Regions from separate parts of the Lactobacillus taiwanensis genome, predicted to be linked through region 3. Evidence: predicted binding sites of a transcription regulator. Region 3 holds the regulator's gene; each other region holds the start of a gene.
What was found. Region 3 encodes Rex, which represses fermentation and respiration genes when NADH is low (regulators of the CRP and FNR family bind a similar motif). Its sites were predicted from a motif close to TTGTGAANTANTTCACAA; they were not measured.
Positions count from the first base shown of each region.

Region 1: a site for Rex is predicted at 5,524-5,541, ahead of H1A07_RS09055 (alpha-hydroxy-acid oxidizing protein). Genes of this name have one in related genera too.
Region 2: a site for Rex is predicted at 2,429-2,446, ahead of adhE (bifunctional acetaldehyde-CoA/alcohol dehydrogenase). Genes of this name have one in related genera too.

Region 1 covers NZ_CP059276.1:1,839,061-1,846,308, forward strand. Annotated here, with positions in the region: gene H1A07_RS09030 (BMP family lipoprotein) at 1-482, shown strand, start outside; gene H1A07_RS09035 (aldo/keto reductase) at 931-1,770, opposite strand; gene H1A07_RS09040 (glucosamine-6-phosphate deaminase) at 1,897-2,616, shown strand; gene H1A07_RS09045 (deoxynucleoside kinase) at 2,801-3,451, shown strand; gene H1A07_RS09050 (deoxynucleoside kinase) at 3,473-4,147, shown strand; gene H1A07_RS09055 (alpha-hydroxy-acid oxidizing protein) at 4,204-5,442, opposite strand; gene H1A07_RS09060 (NCS2 family permease) at 5,682-6,992, shown strand.
Region 2 covers NZ_CP059276.1:1,558,101-1,565,348, reverse strand. Annotated here, with positions in the region: rRNA gene H1A07_RS07600 (23S ribosomal RNA) at 1-557, shown strand, start outside; rRNA gene rrf (5S ribosomal RNA) at 619-735, shown strand; tRNA gene H1A07_RS07590 (tRNA-Asn) at 749-821, shown strand; gene H1A07_RS07585 (amino acid permease) at 942-2,315, opposite strand; gene adhE (bifunctional acetaldehyde-CoA/alcohol dehydrogenase) at 2,618-5,227, shown strand; partial or broken gene H1A07_RS07575 (transposase) at 5,424-6,107, shown strand; gene H1A07_RS07570 (hypothetical protein) at 6,270-6,695, opposite strand; partial or broken gene H1A07_RS07565 (carboxymuconolactone decarboxylase family protein) at 6,975-7,248, shown strand, end outside.
Region 3 covers NZ_CP059276.1:460,763-468,010, forward strand. Annotated here, with positions in the region: gene H1A07_RS02200 (helix-turn-helix domain-containing protein) at 1-137, shown strand, start outside; partial or broken gene H1A07_RS02205 (hypothetical protein) at 255-719, shown strand; gene H1A07_RS02210 (extracellular solute-binding protein) at 813-2,105, opposite strand; gene H1A07_RS02215 (ABC-F family ATP-binding cassette domain-containing protein) at 2,216-4,147, opposite strand; gene H1A07_RS02220 (redox-sensing transcriptional repressor Rex) at 4,315-4,959, shown strand; gene H1A07_RS02225 (LOG family protein) at 5,092-5,658, shown strand; gene H1A07_RS02230 (LytTR family DNA-binding domain-containing protein) at 5,835-6,293, shown strand; gene H1A07_RS02235 (LiaF transmembrane domain-containing protein) at 6,290-7,048, shown strand.

The DNA of each region.
Region 1 (7,248 bases), 520 kb from region 3:
AAGTGATAAATCAAACCGTAGGTAATTTTTCAGATGTTAATAAAGCACACGATATTGCCCAGGAAATGTATGATAAAAAAGCCGACGTGATTTTTCAAGTTGCTGGTAAAAGTGGTCAAGGAGTCTTCAAAGCTGCCAAAGAGGTTAATCAAGCACAACCTGTAAAACAAAAGGTGTGGGTAATTGGTTCAGATGAAGATCAAACTAAACTTGGAAATTACCAAGCAAAGGGAGGTCAGCCTTCCAATTTTACCCTTACTTCAGTTATCAAGAGTGCTGACCTTGCAGTAGAAAAACTTGCTGACGAAACTGCCAAAGGTAAGTTTCCTGCTGGTAAAAATCTGAGTTATGGACTTAAAAACAATGGGATTTCCTTAGTTCAAGGAAATCTGTCATATCATACTTGGATTCAAGTTCAAAAAGCAAAGCAAAAAATCATCTACGGGAAAATCAAAGTAGAAAGAAGTTTCAACAGCAATTAATTTATCCAAATTTATATGATCGCTAAAAGAGTCATAATATCAACTTATTTATAAATCAAAAGCCGCTTTTATTATTTTTCTCCGCAATCTCAAACCTAAAAAGGATGATAAATTTTATGAATCTTATCATAATCATTGTGATCAAGATCGTTCAAAACAATTGCCAGATAGAGCTACAAAGATTATTATTAATTCACAAAAATCAGCTGCTAACCAAAGCGAAGATTTACAAGCTTTGGCTAAACTGATGAATAACGAACTCGTAAATTTAAATAAACATTTTGATTGTGCACAAAAAAAATTAAAGAAATCAATGAAGATCTCGAAAAGTTGATAAAGATATATAAATAAAATCGTAAAAAAATAATTCTTAAAGCAAAAAGATTGATTAACCAACGTTTTAGTAACGTGGTTAATCAATCTTTTTTATTTTATAAATATTTCCAAACTATATCATCGCAAGCGGAATCTTTTCAGTCGGTTGCGTAAAGTCATTATCGATTAATTTTATTTCATCTGAAGTTAGTTTAATATCTTGAGCAGCAATATTTTCCTTCATGTGTTTAACTGTGCCTGCTTTAGGAATCGATAAAACATTGCCATGTCTCAAAGTCCAAGCGAGCATCACTTGATGCGGCGTTACATGGTGAGCGCGAGCAACAATCTTAAGATTATTAGTAATTCTGATTGAATCACCCTTACCTGAATTAAAGGGAGAATATCCAATAAAGCCAACGCCGTGCTTTTCTTGCCAAGGTAAGACGTCGTACTCTACCCCTCGCTCAGAGAGATTATATAGATCTTCATTAGCAAAACAGTCTTTTCCGCCAGGAACGCTAAATAGTTCTTCTAAATCAGCCACATCAAAATTTGACACACCCCAATGACGAATTAGTCCTTCTTTTTCTAATTCTTTAAGTCCCCGAACCGTTTCAGATAAACGCTTATCTCCGCGCCAGTGGAGTAAATATAAATCTAAATAATCGGTTCCTAGTCTTTTTAAGCTTTTTTCTAAACTTTGGCGCTCTAATTCTGGAGAAGCATGATATGGATAAAATTTCGAAATTAAAAAGATTTTACTCCGGTCATAGCCTCTAATCGCCTCGCCAACTAGCTTTTCACTTTTTCCTTCACCATACATTTCCGCAGTATCGATTACTTTAATTCCATGATCTAAGCCATAGCGAAGGGCAGCAAGTTCATCTTTTTTCTTTGAAGTGTCTTCGCCAATTCCCCAAGTTCCCATACCTAAACCTGATAGATTACTTTCCTCAAAACTCTTCTCCATCTCTTCTCACCTCACCTAGATTTTACCGCAGAAAAAAATAAAATTAAAAATGTTAGCGGTTTAATTTGACTAGACCAATTTTATATTTTATAATGGACTAGACCAATGAACGAGGAGGTATATATTATGAAAATCATCGTAACTAAAGATAATATTGAAGGCGGCACTAAGGCATTTGAAATTATTAAAAAGGGAATGGAAGACGGTGACAAAGTTTTAGGTTTAGCTACTGGTTCTTCTCCAATTCCACTGTATGACGATATGTGCGACAGCGACCTAGACTTCTCTGACATGACAAGTATCAACTTAGATGAATATTATGGCTTACATCCAGATAATGATCAAAGTTATCACTACTTCATGCAAAAGCACTTATTTGATAAGAAGCCATTTAAACATTCTTATATTCCAAATGGAATGGCAAAGGATATCGATGAAGAAGTTGATCGTTATAACGACATTATCGCTGCAAATCCTATTGATATCCAAATTTTAGGTGTTGGTAGAAACGGACACATTGCGTTCAACGAACCGGGAACTCCTTTTGGCAGCTTAACTCATAAAGTTCAATTAACTGAAAGTACTATTAAAGCAAACTCACGCTTCTTCGATAATGAAGACGAAGTTCCTCGTCAAGCTATTTGTATGGGAATTAGATCAATCATGAACAGTAAAAAGATCGTTCTACTTGCTTTCGGTGAATCAAAACAAGACGCTGTTAAGGCATTAGTCGAAGGTCCCGTTACTGAAGAAGTTCCTGCATCTATCTTACAAGATCACCCAGATGTAACAATTATTTGCGACGAAGTAGCTGCTGCAAAGCTTGATCCAAAATACAGAAATTAATCCTCATTTAAAACCGTTTATTTTAGCGAATTAATCTTTTTTAGATTAGTTCGTTTTTTCTTTTTTGCGATTTTTTTGCGTGTTCGCTTGACTTTTTTCTTTTATAGCAAATTAAAAAACCACTTGTTTTCATACCAGATATTGAATTACACTATTAAAGCAAACTATATATTGTAGAAAGAACGTGATGACAGTTATTGTATTGAGCGGGCCTATTGGAGCCGGAAAATCCAGTTTAACCAGTCTTCTTGCAGAACATCTAGGCACCCAAGCCTTTTATGAAGGCGTAGATAACAACCCAATTTTGCCACTTTATTATAAAGACATGGCACACTATACTTTTCTTTTAAATACCTATCTTCTAAATCACCGTTTGGCTCAAATCAACCAAGCTATTCGCGATCACAACAGTGTGTCTGATCGTTCCATTTACGAAGATGCTTTATTTTTCAAAATGAATGTTGATAGTGGTATTGCAGATCCTACTGAGTTTAAGATCTATGACAGCTTACTTGAGAACATGATGGAACAAGCACCAGGTAATCCAAGTAAGAAACCTGATCTTCTAATCTATATTCATGTATCTCTTGATACCATGCTTTATCGCATTCAAAAGCGGGGCCGGAAGTTTGAGCAATTATCAACTGATCCAGATCTAAAAGACTACTATGCACGTCTTTTATCCTATTATGAGCCTTGGTATGAAAAATATAATGCATCCCCAAAGATGATGATTGATGGTGATAAATACGACTTTGTTGCCAATGAAGATGCACGAAAGAAAGTTATCAGCACAATCGATCAAAAACTTGCTGAGATAGGTAATTTGAACTAGTTAACGAATAGAAGGAACGTGATGACAGTTATTGTATTAAGTGGTCCCATTGGAGCCGGAAAATCCAGTCTAACAGGTATTCTATCTAAATATTTAGGTACTAATCCTTTTTATGAAAGTGTAGACGATAATCCTGTTTTGCCATTATTCTACGAAAATCCCAAAAAGTACGCTTTTTTATTGCAAGTTTATTTCTTAAATACTCGCTTCCAAAGTATTAAAGCAGCGTTAACTGACGATAATAACGTACTTGATCGTTCTATCTACGAAGAAGCACTTTTCTTCCAAATGAATGCCGATATTGGTCGTGCAACTAAAGAAGAAGTAGATACATATTACGAACTTCTACATAATATGATGAGTGAATTAGATCGGATGCCTAAAAAGAATCCTGATCTGCTTGTCCATATCGATGTTTCATACGATACCATGCTTAAACGTATTCAAAAACGTGGTCGTAATTATGAACAATTGAGTTATGATCCAAGTTTAGAAGACTATTACAAGCGCCTGCTCCGCTACTACAAGCCATGGTATGAGAAGTATGATTATTCACCAAAAATGACTATTGATGGTGATAAATTAGACTTCATGGCTAGTGAAGAAGATCGTCAAGAAGTCTTGAACCAAATCGTTGCTAAACTCAAAGAAATGGGTAAGCTTGACGAAAATTGGAAACCTAATTTAGTTAAATAAAGCAAAAACTGCGATCGTGTTGGATCGCAGTTTTTTCATATATTCATCCCATTAAACTAATGTCTTGAAGCACCGCTGACGGCATCGGCTGCTTCACCAGTTAATTGATTTTCTTTAGTAACAGGATATGGCTTCATAACACTCTTACTCGTTGAAGAAATTCCCCAATCAGCTGTATAGTCAATATGATCAATCTTAGCATGTTTAATATCTTCAATTGTTTTACAACCAGTTAATTGCATATCAATTAACAATTCTTTATTCAATTGTTCAATAACTGATTGAACACCTTGGGCACCACCAAGTGCTAAACCATATAAGAATGGACGTCCAATACCAACTAAGTCGGCACCCAATGCTAATGCCTTAAAGATATGAGAACCACGACGAACACCGCCATCAAGAATAATTGGAACACGGTGGTCATAACTCTTAACAGCTTTAGCAATTTCTGGCAAAACATCAATTGTAGCAGGAGCTCCGTCAACTTCACGTCCTCCGTGGTTAGAAACTACAATTCCGTCTGCTCCAGCACCAATTGCAAGCATTGCATCTTCTGCGCATTCAATACCCTTAACAATTACAGGCACATCGGCAATTTCCTTAATCTTCCGAATATCGTCTGGTCCAATATTTTGTGCAGAGGAGGCATACATTTGAGCAACACTTTGACCTTCACCTTTTCCGCCATTCCACTCATTAAAGAAAGCAAGTGGTACAGGATAAGTGAAATTAGTCCGCAAGTTTGCTTCACGATAACCACTAACTAGTGCATCTACTGTTAAGAAGAAACCAGTGAAACCAGCTTTAACAGATTCTTCAATTACCATCTTATTAAAGTCCCAATTTTTACTTAGGTACAACTGCATATAACGAGGAGAATCTCCAACTGCTGCTTGAACCTCTTGAACACTCTTATTAGCATATGTACTCATTCCAAACAAGGAACCTGCAGCCTTTGCACCCTTAGCAGTATCAATTTCTGCTTCTGCATTAGCAATACCATGACAGGCAATTGGACAGATCATAACAGGAGTCTTTAACTTCATCCCTAAAAATTCAGTATTTAATTCCGGATCCTGCATTCCAGTTAGAGCACGAGGAACAATTTGAAAATGATTAAATGCCTGCGTATTATTACGCCAAGTCCATTCGTTTTCAGCTCCACTAGCTATGTAGTAGTAGGCTGCTTCTGGTATTACATATTTTGCTTCATTTTCTAGTTCATTCAAATTAACCATATGTAATTTTTCTTCTCTAGTACTTTGTGGAAAGCCCTTATAGTAAGTTGTCATCAAATTTTCCTCCAATCATTCAGTAGGTTTCTATCTATCTTAATTTTAGGACTGTTTAATCTATTTATTAAATAAAAGCTATTATGAAATAATTCACTAAGTACCAATTAAACACTCTACATAGCTTTTTTAGCGCTTTCTCGAATTAAAATTCGTGTTTACATTTATTTATTTGAATGCTACACTGTAAAAGTTGCTTATTTAAAGCTAAAAAACGAACATTATGTCTGGAGGACAAAATGAATTTTATAAAAAACTACTTTCATTTAGAAAAGTTGGGAACTAATATTAGAACTGAATTCATTGCAGGTCTAACTACCTTTATTAGTATGTCTTACATCCTTTTTGTTAATCCAAGTGTTCTTGGTGCTAGTGGCATGAATACGGGAGCTGTTTTCACTGCTACTGCCCTAGCTGCCGCTCTTGGTACAGCAATCATGGGTATTGTAGCTAATTATCCAATTGGTGAAGCACCTGCTTTAGGTATTAACGCCTTCTTTGCTTATACAGTATGTATTGGTATGAAAGTATCCTGGGAAACCGCGTTAGCTAGTGTTTTCGTTGCATCAATTATTTTCATTTTAATTACTTTATTTAAGTTAAGAGAAAAGATTATTGATTCAATTCCTTCAGACTTAAAATTTGCCATTTCATCAGGTATCGGTCTTTTTATTGCCTTCCTCGGTTTACAAAATGGTGGTTTAATTGTTGCTAACAAGTCGACTTTAGTTGGTTTAGGATCACTTCATAATCCACTTGTTTGGATCACGATTTTTGGCTTAATCGTTACTGTAATTTTAATGATCTTAGGCGTTCCAGGTGCAATTTTCATCGGAATGATTGCAGCATCAATTTTCGGTATTTGTACTGGTCAAATTGCTGTACCACATAAGTTTATTTCTTTAGCGCCAAGCCTTGCACCAACCTTTGGACAAGCAATTTTCCACGTTAAGGACATTAATTCACTTCAAATGTGGGTTGTCGTTTTAACCTTCTTACTTGTTACTTTCTTTGATACTGCTGGTACTTTAATTGGTCTTGCTCAACAAGCTGGCTTTATGAAAAACAATAAAATGCCACGTGTTGGTAAAGCACTCGCAGCTGATTCAACTGCTATGATGTTTGGTTCAATCTTCGGTACTTCACCTGTTGGTGCCTTTGTTGAATCAAGTGCTGGTATTGCAGTTGGTGGACGTTCTGGTTTAACTGCTGTCTTTGTTGCTCTCTTCTTCTTAATCTCAATGATCTTTAGTCCACTACTTGGAGTCTTTACTACTCAAGTAACTGCTCCTGCCTTAATCATTGTTGGGGTTTTAATGGCACAAAATACTGCGCACATTCACTGGAACAAGTTAGAAATTGCAGTGCCTGCATTCTTGATCTTACTTGGTATGCCACTTACCTACTCAATTTCTGACGGTTTGGCATTAGGAATGATTACTTACCCAATTTGTATGGTTTCTGCAAAACGTGGTAAAGAAGTTAGCCCAATGATGTGGGTACTATTTGTAGTATTTATTATCTTCTTATGGGTTTTAAATTTTAAGTAGGATAAAATTTACTAATAAAAATACCGATTTATCATCCATCTTGATAATCGGTATTTTTTATTGCTTTCTACTATGTTCGAGTAAAAACTTATATAACGGTATTATCTTAATTTTTACATTAGTATTGCAGCGATGACTTTAGTTTTTATTAAAATTAAAAAAGAGGAATAATTCCATCCCAGCAAAAGTTTCAATATTCAAACTTTGAATACAATCTTTACCAATTTGGTTAATCTTTTTTGACTTGTTCGCCTTC
Region 2 (7,248 bases), 800 kb from region 3:
GCTTGACTGCGAGAGGTACACCTCGAGCAGGGACGAAAGTCGGGCTTAGTGATCTGGTGGTACTGCATGGAAAGGCCATCACTCAACGGATAAAAGCTACCCTGGGGATAACAGGCTTATCTCCCCCAAGAGTTCACATCGACGGGGAGGTTTGGCACCTCGATGTCGGCTCGTCGCATCCTGGGGCTGAAGTCGGTCCCAAGGGTTGGGCTGTTCGCCCATTAAAGCGGCACGCGAGCTGGGTTCAGAACGTCGTGAGACAGTTCGGTCCCTATCCGTCGTGGGCGTAGGAAATTTGAGAGGAGCTGTCCTTAGTACGAGAGGACCGGGATGGACATACCGCTGGTGTACCAGTTGTCTTGCCAAAGGCATCGCTGGGTAGCTATGTATGGAAGGGATAAGCGCTGAAAGCATCTAAGTGCGAAGCCCCCCTCAAGATGAGATTTCCGATGCGTAAGCAGTAAGACACCTTAAAGACGATGAGGTAGATAGGCTAGGAGTGGAAGCATAGTGATATGTGGAGCGGACTAGTACTAATCAGTCGAGCACTTGACCAAAGCTCAAAGGTTTAGAGCAGAAGATTATATTCAGTTTTGAGTGTAAAAGCTCAAGAAAGAGTACGGTGGCGATGGCAAGAAGGATACACCTGTTCCCATGCCGAACACAGAAGTTAAGCTTCTTAACGCCGAGAGTAGTTGGTGGGAAACTGCCTGCGAGGGTAGGTAGTCGCCGTGCTCTTTTTTAATATTCCGGCTTAGCTCAGTTGGTAGAGCACCTGACTGTTAATCAGGTTGTCGTCAGTTCGAGTCTGACAGCCGGAGTTTAAAGGATAGAGAAAAGGGAAGAATGAAGTGAAGACTTTATTCTTCCTTTTTCTTTGTATAGTTTTTATTTTTGATATTAAAAAAGTCTCTAGTTAAATAAAACTAGAGACTAAAAAATCAATTTGTCTTTTTTTGTATAAAATGCGTAATGCAAACTAAGATTATAAAGATGATCCCTGCACTTATCATTGGAATACGGTAATTTGGAAAAATTAGTAATACAATAATCATCGAAATAAAGAAAAGCAATACTGCTAGATCAGATAAAGGATAAAGTGGCATTTTAAATGAAGGGAGCTCCAGTTTAGGCGTTTTCTTTCTATATGTCATATGGGTAATAATCATTATCGACCAAATTACTAAGAACATACTTGTTGCTGTTGCAGAAATAAATGTGAAAGCGTCTTTTAAAAAGAAATTTAATAATGGAGCTAATGCAATTAAAATTGTTGAAAATATTAAAGCGTTTTTAGGTAATTGACGATGGTTTAATTTCCCTAAATGCTTACTTATCTTATTCTTACTCTTATAGTTTATTGAAAATAATAAGCGGCCAGCGCTATAGATAAAACTATTAGTTGATGAAATAGCAGCACTTATTACCACGAAATTAATAATGGAACCTGCATTTTTAATTCCAGTTGCACCTAATGCTTGAACAAATGGTGAACTGGATGTTGAAACTTTATCCCACGGTATAGCCAATAAAATACTAAGAATTGCTAGAACATAGAATAAAATAATTCTAACTGGTAATTGATCGATTGCACGAGTAATAGTTTTTTTAGGTTCTTTAGCTTCAGCCGCAGTTAATCCAATTAGTTCAACGCCAATGAAACTAAAAATTACCATTTGAAATCCTAATAAGAAACCTTTTGGTCCCTTTGCAAATATACCTCCATCGACTACCATATTTTGCCAACTTACATGACCGTACTTGGTTGTTCCATTTGTAATCAAGAGATAGAACATAAGAATAACGAATGCAATGATAGTAACAATTTTTATAATTGCAAAACTAAATTCGAGATTTCCAAAAACACGGGCTGAGATAAGATTAATTGCTAGTAAAACCAATAAAGTAATTAATCCCGGAATCCAACTTTGTAGGTGTGGCCACCAATACTGAAAATAAATTCCTAAAGCAGTAATTTCTGCCATGGCCAATGTCAGCCAACTGAACCAATATAAATATCCAGTTGTAGTTCCAACACTCTTTCCAAGATACTCGCTAATAAAATCAATATAAGTATTTTTATTAATATCCGAGAGTATCAATTCTCCTAATGCTCTCATTAAAAGAAAGAGAAAAAAACCTACTAGACAGTAAATAAAAATTACAGCAGGACCTGCTAATTCAATACTGTTGCCGACACCTAGAAAAAGCCCAGTTCCAATTGTCCCTCCCAACGCAATTAGTTGAATATGGGCATTCGTTAAACTACGTTTCATAGTTTTAACCTCAGATGATTCTGAGCTATTTTTTGACATTAAAATATAAAACTCCTTTCATAGTTTATTAAAATTTTAACATAAAAATCTATGATAACTGCTAAATTGTATAGTTTTTAATATTTTTTATAGGATTTGAGTTAAGAAATTAGTTGTGAAATATTTTTCAATATTAGTAAAAATGAAATCGTTAACATTACTGAAAATAGTTATTTCTTACTTTTAATCATATTGTGAATTTGTAAAAAAGTGCACAAAGTCATTTACAAACGTTTAAGAGAGGCGCTATACTGTGATTGTTCATAAAAAATGCCTAGATTTCCGAGTAGGAGGCCCAATAGATGGTGCAAGATAAAAAGGCTGAAAAAGAAAATAAAGCAATCGATGTAAATAAAATGATTAATAGCTATGTTGAAAAGGCACATAATGCCTTGGATGAAATGACTAATTTTAATCAAGAACAAGTTGATAAAATTTGTGAGGCTATTGCAAGTGCTGGTGAACAAAACAGTTATTTGTTAGCTAAGATGGCAGTTGAAGAAACTGGCCGTGGAGTAGTGGAAGATAAGACTATAAAAAATATGTTTGCTAGCGAAAATATTTGGAACAGTCTTCGTCATGAAAAAACGGTTGGCGTGATTGAAGAAGATAAAGAAAAGCAATTAATTAAAATTGCAGAACCAAAAGGTGTTATAGCTGGTGTAACACCTGTTACTAACCCAACTTCAACTGTAATTTTTAAGGCTATGCTTGCATTAAAGACTAGAAATGCTATTATTTTTGGTTTTCACCCACAAGCACAAAAGAGTTGTGTTAAAACTGGTGAAATTATTCGTGAAGCCGCAATTAAAGCCGGTGCTCCTAAGGATGCTATTCAATGGATTGAATATCCTAGCCTTGAAGCAACTAGTACGTTAATGAACCATCCAAACGTTCAAACTATTTTGGCTACTGGTGGTCCTGGAATGGTTAAGGCTGCTTATTCATCAGGAAAACCTGCTATTGGTGTGGGTCCTGGTAATGGTCCATCATATATTGAAAAGACTGCAAATATTCCGGAGTCTGTATATGATATTGTTTTATCTAAGACTTTTGATAATGGAATGATTTGTTCTTCTGAAAACTCTGTTGTAGTAGATGAAGATATTTACAATAAGGTAAAGGAAGAATTCAAGTCTTGGAATTGTTACTTCTTGAAGCCAGATGAAATTAAGAAGTTTGAAGAGAAATTCATTGATCCTAAGAGAGGAACAGTTGCTGGTCCTGTTGCAGGTCGTTCTGCTTATCAAATTGCAAAATTATGTGGTGTAGATGTACCAGAAGATACTAAAGTAATTATCGCTGAATATAAGGGAGTAGGTAAAAAGTATCCTTTATCTGCTGAAAAACTTTCTCCAGTATTTACTATGTATAAAGCTAAGGATCACGAAGATGCTTACAAGATTTGTACTGATCTTCTAAACTATGGCGGTCGTGGTCATACTGCTGGTGTTCATTCTCAAGATGAAAAAGTAATTGATGACTTTTCAATGAAGATGGATGCATGTCGTATTTTGGTAAATTCTCCGGCTTCAGTTGGTGGTGTTGGTGATCTTTACAATAATATGCTTCCTTCACTTACTTTAGGAACTGGATCTTATGGTGCAAACACATTCTCACATAATATTGGTGCTAGAGACTTGCTAAACATTAAGACAGTTGCAAAACGTCGTGACAATATGCAATGGATTAAGGTACCGAAGAAAACTTATTTCGAACATAATGCGGCAAATTATCTAAAGCATATGCCAGATGTTGAAAGATTTTTCATTGTGACTGATGAAGGCGTAGCAAGTAAATATATTAATGAAATTACTGATATCATTAGTCAACGTCGTGGTAAAAAGAGCTATGAAGTTTTTCAAGCAGTAACTAAAGATCCAGATACCGATATCATTGCTGATGGAGTTCATAGAATGAATATCTTTAAGCCTGATGTAGTTATTGCTGTTGGTGGTGGCTCAGTAATGGATGCTGCCAAGGCAATGCGTTTATTTTATGAAAATCCAGATATGAGTTTTGAAGATGCTTATTCAAAATTTCTAGATATTAGAAAAAGAACAGTAAGATTTCCAAAATATAATGCCATTCAATTAGTATGTATTCCAACTACTTCGGGTACTGGTTCAGAAGTATCTCCATTTTCAATTATTAAAGATACTAAAACGGGTATTAAACATACTCTTTGTGATTATTCTTTAAATCCAGATGTTGCAATTGTTGATGACCAATTTGTAGAAACTATGCCTAAAGAATTGATTGCTCGTTCAGGGTTTGAAGCATTAGCTCATGCAGTTGAAAGTTACGTTTCAACAATGGCCACTGACTTTACTCGTGGTTGGTCAATGGAAGCTATTAAATTGATTTTTGAAAACTTAGAGAAGTCATATAATGGTGATCAAAGTGCAAGAAGTAGAATGCACAATGCTGCTACCCTGGCTGGTATGGCATACGCAAATGCATTCTTAGGAGTAGGTCATGCAATTGCTCATACTGAATCATCTGAATTTGGTGTTCCAAGTGGCTTAAGTGATGCAATTGCAATGCCATATGTAATTAAATTTAATTCTAAGAAGCCTAGAAAACTTGCTATGCGTCCGCATTATTCAACTTTTAGAGCAGATAAAGATTATGCAGAAATTGCACGTAGTTTAGGTTTAAAGGGAGACACTACTCAAGAATTAGTTGATGCCTTAATTAAGAAGGTTGTTGAACTAGGTCATGGCGTAGGAATGAAGTTAAGTCTTAAAGCTAATGGAGTTAATGAAACAGATTTCAATAATAAGATTGAAAATATGGCTATTGAAGCTTATGGTGATCAAAATGTTGTAACTAATCCTTCTGCTTTATTAATTAGTGAAATTAAGGGATTAATGAAAGAAACTTATGCAGGAAAGGGAATTGAAGCTTAACTCTTTTTCTCATACCTCATTTGAAATATTAATATGAATTCGCACATAAAATGTGTCTGGGAAAAAACTAACTCCTAGACCATAAAAAAGAACGATGATTTCCATTTGGATTTCATCGTTCTTTTTCTATACTTTTAGTTTCTTCCTTGATATCATCAAATCACCACAAAATAAAAACAAAAAGGTGGAAACTAGTATGTACAAAGATTATAACACAGGTCAAATTGCTTTAACACTCAATTTAGATTTTGCCATTCCCAGCAATCACTTAGCTAATGCTATCAGCTGGTTTGTGGATTCAATTCTAGAAGAGTATTTTCAGGCAGAAAGATTGAGCTGATGCTTTTGGCTGACCAGCAAAAGATTTCATATCATACTATCAATAACTTCAGATCCAGCAGCCATGCCAATGAATTGGTGAAGAAGAGCTTTATCTACTTTACCAATCTATTGGTGGATGAGGGGCTAATCGAGGGGCTAATCAATGAAGAGACCATTTTTATTGATGGCACTAAATAAGAAGTATTTTATTCCCTACACTATGTATGAAAAAGAACAAGACAGAAAGTATAAAAATGATCCATCCAAGCTGAGCAATTGGTACTACAGTGAAAAAGATGAATTATTACATTGATCATCTTGGCGTTAGATTCAACTTCAAATATTATAGCCAGCGTCAAGTACGCTATAATCCTAATTGGCAATATTTAAAAGAAAAAACAAAAAAGTTCTTCAAAGCGAACCTATCTACGGCATGAGAAAATATGACGTAGAGCCAGTTTTTTGGCATTTGAAGAACGTATTTGGTATGTGCAGAACACATATAAGAGGCAAAAAGAAAGTTGAAACAGATGTCGGAATAGCCTTCATGTTTTGGAACAGAAGATAGAAGACCATTTTTGTTTAATTAAAAGGAAAAAGGACAATCAAAACTCAATTGAGAATTTTGATTGTCCTTTTATTATGGTCTAGAAGTTAGTTTTTCCCCAGACACTTTTCTTAATGTGTATGTAAATTAAATATTTAATTTATCGATTATAAATTAGTTTAACTTACCGGCTTTCTTCAAGATGTCTTGAGCCTTTTCAAGATAGTGATGTTCGGTTCTAAAGGCATCAATGTCACCACCGTTGAAGTCGTTTAATTTAGCAAGCTTGTCATCTAATTCTTCAAAGTCTTTCTTTAAATCGTTGATAACAGGTTCTTCTTCTTGTTCATAGACGTAGTGATTTTCGGTTGAATCTTTAGGACCTTCACCCTTGAATTGTTCGATCTTGTCTTCGTCTTTGTCGACTTTTCTTGCGTGCTTAAGAATTGATTTAATATCCTTAATTGTTTCGTGTTGAGCGGTGCGATGTTTCTTATCATCAATACTATCTTCAATCTTTGTTAAGTGACCTTCTGCATCTGAAATCTTCTTAGCGATTCTATCTAATGCTTTGAGTTCTCTTTTTGCATAATCTGTCATAACAATATACCTCCTAAAATCTTTCTATTAACTTAATCATCCTTATTATAAAATCTAATAAGGATAGTTTCAAGAATAAGGCGTTATTTTATGAAATAACCGTATAGGTTTGAAATATCTAATAATATTATAAACTTAAGTACAATTATTTAATTAAATGAAATTAGCTGATAGTATATGCGTTATTTTTATTTCATGCTTTAACTGTATATTTCTACATAAATATACAGTAATTTTCATTTGATGTGGCTGCATTTATAAGAATGAAGCGTGGAATTAATGTTTAGAGAAAATGCAAAAAATACTCATGAAAAACTTTTAAAAGAAAATGATCCAGATGTATGGGAAAGAATTAGTCATTTTACTTTTGAAGAAGTACAAGATGATGTTGCCTTACCAAATAAAAAAAGTTACTTTCTAATTTAGCATGTTTATTGGGGATGCAAGGACTAGAAGAATTTTGCTTAATGTTTCCAGTTGCCTTGTCTAATGTTGTCAGCCCTATAGAAGCAAAGGAAGTTGTTTATCAAGCAATAGATTATCTAGGGTTAGG
Region 3 (7,248 bases):
CTCATTTTTTGCTTTATCGAATTTGTCATGAGTTATATTTTAATTTATTTAGTGGGAATACAGAAAAAGCAACTCAAATAAAAAAATTGCTGATGAAATGTGGATATAAAGATTGTATGGAATATTGGCAAATTTAGTTGTGTATAGCACAACATAATGAATAAAAACTGAAAAAGCTGTGATAATTATAAACAACAAATGATAAATATAAATTTATTATTTGTGTAAATATTTCTAGATAGGAAAAGTGAGCTATGAAAAATAAAAAACTATTTGTGGCTACTTTTGTAGCATTATTGCTTTTCGTTGGTGGAGGAGCATGGTTTTATCATAATCAGACCACGGTTCCTGAGGAATGGGTTGGTCAAAGTCTAATGACTTTAGAAAAAGAAGATAACCGGTTAAGTAATTCTTTTTATTTAATGTTTGATAAAAATACTGCTTATATTGCCACACGCTTAGGTGGCAATGAAGAGAGCAAGCCATCAAAATTAAGTAAAGATATTTTAAATGCCTTTTCGAAGAATGGAAATACTCGACCACAAGCTGGTGAATGAGTGAAATTAGGACGGGTTAAAACTGAGCGATTGAAAGATGGCTATAAAATTAAAACAAGGAAAGTAACCTTTGATTTAAAAAAGGCTTCTAATGGAGCATACCAAAGTCAAGATGGTACTTACTGGCAATTAGTTCCTAAAGGGGTGGAAAATAAACAATAAAAATGGACATTAGCGATATTAATATTAACCGTATACAAAAATATGCCTGATTAGACCAAGATAGATCTAATTAGGCATATTTTTTATGTTTAATTATTGTTTCCAGCTAGCATCAAATTTTTGCTTGGCAGTCTGAATAGCTGGATTAATATTTTTCTTCTTTTTAGCATCAGCTAAGATTGCTTGCATACTTGCTTGAACTTGGTCATAAGCAGGTGTGGCATTCTTAGTTACTGGTAAGAAGTACAAGTCTTTAGTAGTCTCAGCCAAGATTGCTGGTACTTTACTTGTATTAAGTGACTTGTAAGCTTGTGAGTTTAGGACTTGCGTATTAACTGGCATATAGCCGGTAGTTTTAGTCCAGTAGAATTGTTCTTTCTTACTGGTCAAGAATTTTAGATACTTGAAGGCAGCTGACTTTTGTCTAGCGCTAGCCTGGTTAAACATATAAATATCAGTTCCTTGTTGCGCATTAACCTTGCTTGGACGAGGGGCAATGCCAAATTGATATTCTTTCTTCAAGCCTTGTTTTAGATATGCTTCATTAGCAGTTGAACCGATAAACATTGCTACCTTACCAGAATTAAATGGGGTAGACATATATTTTTCAGTACCAGCTTGCATGAAGTAGCCCTTACGAACCCCATCAGCGTAGTAGTCAATTACTTCTTTTGAATCTTTACCAGAAAAGTTAATCTTCTTAGTAAAGTTGATGCCTTTTTCCTTCATCCCCAACATATAGTAATTGTTTAAAGCATCAAAACCAGCCCCAGTTACTTGATGGTCACTCTTTTGATAGATCTTTTCAGAAGCAGACTTAAGCTCGCCCATTGTTTGCGGAACTTTGAGATTATATTGATCTAGTAAAGTCTTATTATAGAAAAGTACTTCAACTGACTTATTGAATGGGACTCCGTATTGAGTATTGTTAATTTTTGCGCCGTTCCAAAGTGCTTGCTTAATATTACTTTTAGCATAGGGACCCCAGCCAAGGTCATCATTTTTAACATAAGGAGTGAGGTCAACTAGCATTTTTTGCTTAGCGGCATTATACAACCATCCTGGATAAGCCTGGGTGATAGTCGGCAAATTATCAGGTGATTGCATTGTTGAGGAAAGCTTAGACTGAAGATCCGCATAATTACCGCCTTGGCTTTCAAGCTTGATCTTGATTTTTGGATTTCCTTTTTCAAAGTCCGCAGTCATCTTCTTGAGGGCTTTTTCAGAAGAACCGGTTAATGAATACCAAAAAGTTACCGTAGTATTCTTGGTAATCTTAGTCGGAATTTTGCTACTAGACTCCTTAGTTTGAGTCTTAGAGCATCCAACTGCTAAAAGTGCCGTTCCAATTGCGGCAAGAGTTAACATCTTTTTTCTAAATTTCATTTTTCTTCTCCCGTCAATTCATTTTGACAGGTACTATTTTAACATGAATTTAAAATTAGCCGAAAATTTTTAAAATAATAAAAAACCATCCCTCATCGGATGGTCAAAAATTATTCAAATTCATCTAATGCTTCTAAGGCATTTTCCCAGTCATTATTTGCTTGCTCTAGTTGTTCCTGAACAGCAGATAATTTTTCTTGAAGCGGACCGAGTTTTTCAAATGAAGCCGCAATATCAGGGTTGGCCATCTCAGTTTGAATTTCTTGCTCTTCTGTTTCCAGCTTTTCAATTCTAGCTTCTGCATCACTAACAGCGCGTTCTAACTTACGTTTTTGAGAATCGCGTGCCTTTTGTTCTTGGTAAGATAGTTTACCTTTATTTTGACTAGCCGATGAAGTAGTTTCAGTTTCTGCTTTTTGTGCTTCCGCTTCTTGAGCAGCTGCAGCTTGCTTAGCCTTTTCATCTAAATAGTAAGAATAATTACCATTATAGATCTTAGCATGACCGTTGCGAACAGAAATAATCTTGTTAGCTAATTCATTAATGAAGTAACGATCGTGAGAAACAAAGAGCAGGGTACCGTCGTAATTATCTAAAGCTTCTTCAAGCACTTCTTTAGCTTCAATATCTAAGTGGTTGGTAGGTTCGTCCATTAATAAGAAATTGTCTTTTTCAAGAGACAAAACAGTTAGAGTAAGTCGAGCCTTTTGACCACCAGATAATTGACCAACTGTCTTATCAATGTCTTCGGCAGTGAATAAGAAAGAAGCCAAAATAGAGCGGACATCTTTTTCAGGCATTGTCTTGTGACGGTCCCAAATCGTATCAAGAACAGTCTTTGAAGGATCTAAGCTTTGGAGCTCCTGATCATAATAACCAATATCTAAGCTTGCGCCATATTTAATTGAGCCATCTTTTGGTTCAAGTTTTTTCATAATGGTCTTGAGCAAGGTAGACTTACCAATTCCGTTAGGGCCGATAATAGCAACGCGGTCATTTTTGTTGACTTGGAAGTCGATATCAGAAACCATTACTTTATCAGGATAGCCGATAGTCAGATCCTTAGCGATCAGTACTTCTTTTCCAGAAGGACGTTCGCTAGTGAAGTTAATACGAACTTTTTGTTTATGCTTAGGTGGCTTAATTCGCTCCATCTTGTCTAAAACCTTACGTCTACTTTGAGCACGTTTAGTAGTTGAAGCACGAACTAAGTTCTTTTGGATGAATTCTTCTTCTTTTTTGATCTTTTCTTGTTGCTTTTCATAAGCAGCTTCTTGCTGGCTATCCATCAATTCGCGTTCTTTAACGTATTGGCTGTAATTACCCTTGAAAGTAGTCAGCTTGCCAAAGTTTAATTCAAAAATTTGATTAGCTAAGTGATCTAAGAAGTACTGGTCGTGAGAAACAGTAATAATTGCGCCTTGATAGTTTTTCAAGAATGCTTCTAACCAATCTAAAGTGTCTAAGTCAAGGTAGTTAGTAGGCTCGTCAAGTAATAATACTGGTGGCTTTTGCAAAAGCAATTTAACAAAAGCAAGTCTCGTCTTTTCACCGCCAGAAAGGGTGCCAATTACTTTATTCCAAGTATTTTCTTTGAAATTGAATCCGTTAAGAATACTTTTAATTTCAGCTTGGTAGGTAAAGCCGCCTTCTTGTTCAAAGTCGTAGGCTAATTGATCATAACGCTTGAGCAATTCTTCATCTTCGGGATGGTCGGCAATTTGCTCCTGCATTTTGGTGATCTTTTTATTTTTTTCAATTAAATCATTAAAAACAGTAAGCATTTCATCCCAGATTGTTTTTTCTTCATCGAGACCATTTTCCTGGGCGATGTAGCCGACTTTCAATCCCTTATTAATAGTAAATTGACCACTAGTTGGTTCTTGTTGACCAGTCATGATCTTTAATAAGGTAGTTTTCCCAGCTCCATTAGGTCCGACAAGACCGATTCTGGCATTGTCAGGAACTGAGAAAGAAATGTTACTGAAGATAGTATTGCCTCCAAAACGTTGTTCGAGGCCTTGAGCTTGTGCAATAATCATAATTATTTTTCTCCTAGTGCTTATTTTAACATAGTGAATCTTTTAAATTTTATGAAAATATGACCTTTGTGAAAATTGTTTCTTGATTTATCCTTAAAGAATGCCTATTATTAGTTTGATTAGTAAATATTTCACATTCGTATTTTATAAAAGAAAGAGGCCTCTTAATGGATGAAATTAAGATTCCTAAGGCTACTGCCAGACGCTTGCCGCTGTATTATCGCTATTTGATCTTTTTAAATGATGAAGGAAAAGAAAAGGTTTCTTCAACTGAACTTGCTGAAGCAGTTCAAGTTGACAGTGCTTCGATTCGTCGTGATTTTTCTTACTTTGGTGCTTTGGGTAAGCGTGGCTATGGCTATGATGTTAAGAACTTGCTTAATTTCTTTAAAAAGATTTTGAACCAAGATACTTTAACTAACGTTGCCTTAGTTGGTGTTGGTAATATGGGACATGCGCTTTTGAATTATAACTTCAAGCGTACTAATAATATCAGAATTAGCGCTGCTTTTGACATTAATCCTGAAATTACTGGAACAATTATGTCAGGTGTGCCAGTTTATGATATGAGTGAAATGAAGAAACAGCTTCGTGAACAACAAATTACGATTGCGATCCTTTGTGTACCACAAACAGCAGCACAAAAGACTGCCAATGAAATGTTTGATGCCGGAATTAAAGGAATTATGAACTTTACGCCGCTTCGTTTATCTGCTCCATCTAGCGTAAGAGTTCAGAATGTGGATTTAGCAACTGAACTTCAAACTTTGATTTATTTTTTAGACTCTGATAAAGATAAGAACAAAAAATAATCTACTATATTATAGTAGTTTTGCACAAGTTCATGTAGGCTTGTGCATTTTTTATGCACTTTTATTTGTAATCAGAGAGAAAATAATTTTAAGATAAATGCGCATAGAATTTTTAGAAATAAGGTAGATAAAATGATTAAAAAGATTGCAGTCTATTGTGGAGCGCGAACAGGCAACCGATCAGAGTATGCTAAGACAGCTTATGAATTTGGTAAGAAAATGGCAGAACATCAGATCGAATTAGTCTATGGCGGAGGTAAATATGGTTTAATGCGGGCAGTTGCAGACGGTGTTTTAGAAAATGGCGGCATTGTCCATGGCATTATTACTGAAGAATTAAAAGACCGCGGAGCAGCTTATGAGAAAGTACAAGATTTTCGCGTAGTTGAAAATATGAATAAAAGAAAAGACGTCATGATGGAGTTAGCTGATGGGATGGTGGCTCTTCCGGGCAGTATTGGTACTTTGGAAGAGATCAGTCAAGCTATTTCTTGGACAGCAATTGGTGATAATGCTAAGCCGGTGGCTTTCTATAATTATGATGGTTTCTATGATAATTTAGATAAATTACTCAAGCGGATGAATAAAGACGACTTTTTAGAAGATATTTATTTAGATGCAATTTATTTTGAAACTGATTTTGATAAAATTTTGCAGTTTATGAAAGAATACCAGGCTCCAGCTTATCGAGAATATTAATTTATTAAGCTAAAAATTAAAAGAAGTATGAACTAATTTTTCCCCCACATCTTTAGTTTCATGCTTTTTTTGACCGCTTGGAACTTTAAATTAACCGCTTAGTCAATTTCACTAGATTTTAATCTTATATCCATGTTTAATATAAATATCAAGAACGAAACAAGGAAGTGAGAATTGTGAAAGTTAAGCTTGAGCTTGATCCAGATCAGCAAGAGACAGAAATAACGATCCATGCTAAAAGTTTAACGCCTGAGGTAGAAAGAATTTATCATCAACTTCAAACTGATTCAGAACATCCTGATCAAATTGAAGGGATGATGGACAATACTTCCTATTATTTAAGTATTAACGATATTCTCTTTTTTGAAACAGACGCTAGGCAGGTAATGGCGCATACGACTAGGAATGCATATTTTGTTAAGTATAAATTATACGAACTAGAAAACTTATTAAATGGGCAGTTCATGCGAGTATCGAAATCGACGATATTAAATTTAGATCAGATTTATGCTGTTACTAAATCGATCTCTAATTGTCAGATTAAGTTTCATGATTCATATAAAACTGTCTATGTTTCAAGAAGATATTACCGAGATTTAAATGAGAGATTAAAAGAGAGAAGGGCATTATCATGAGAAAGGCCAGTTTTGGAAGAGTTCTTTGGGGGCTAGGTTTACTTGCGGCAGCTGCATTTTTAGTTTTAGATCAGCTCCACTTGATGCCACTAGAATTAGGTTTTTGGGCAATTTTTTGGACAATTGTATTTGGAGCAACTTTGATTACATCATTAGTTAATAAAAGTTTAGGAGGCAGTATTTTTTCAATTGCATTCCTATTAATTATTTATGCAAAACCTCTTCACATTGAGCGTATAGTTCCTTGGACAGTACTTTTAGCAGCATTTTTAATCTGGGGAGGTTTGAGATTAATTTTCAAGAAAAGCTGGAGACCGACTGTGATTATTAATGGTGAAAAAGTTAATGCTAATTGGTCAGACTTGAAGGCTCCACATAAATTTAAGGCTGAGCACGTATTCTCTGATACATCTAGTTCAGACAATGGTGACAATATCGTAATTAGTGAAAAGATGTCTTCTACTTCGCGTTACGTTCATTCGCAACACTTAGAAACGGTGACTGTGAATGTTTCAATGGGAGATGTTAATGTATATCTTGATTCAGCTAAGCCTGCTGGGGATGAAGTAGTTGCTAATATCAATATGTCGATGGGAGATATAAATATTTATATTCCAACTTCTTGGCGAGTTGATAATCAACTTGAACATAAATTTGGTGATTTTACTATTGAGGGTGATCAACCAGCAGAAGGGCCAACATTAGTACTTCAAGGTCGTGCTAACATGGGAGATCTTACTATTAAGAGAGTTTAGAACTAGAACAAGACAATCCATATTGAAATTTTAAATAAATATCCAAGTAAATTAGCACTTTTTAGCACTCTAGGTAAAAAGGTGCTAATTTTTGTGTCTAAATACTTGCTTTTCTTTTATAAACAATGTACTATCGTAATTGTAAGTTAGCACTTATGATATATGAGTGCTAAGTAATATAATTATAGATTTAAATTATG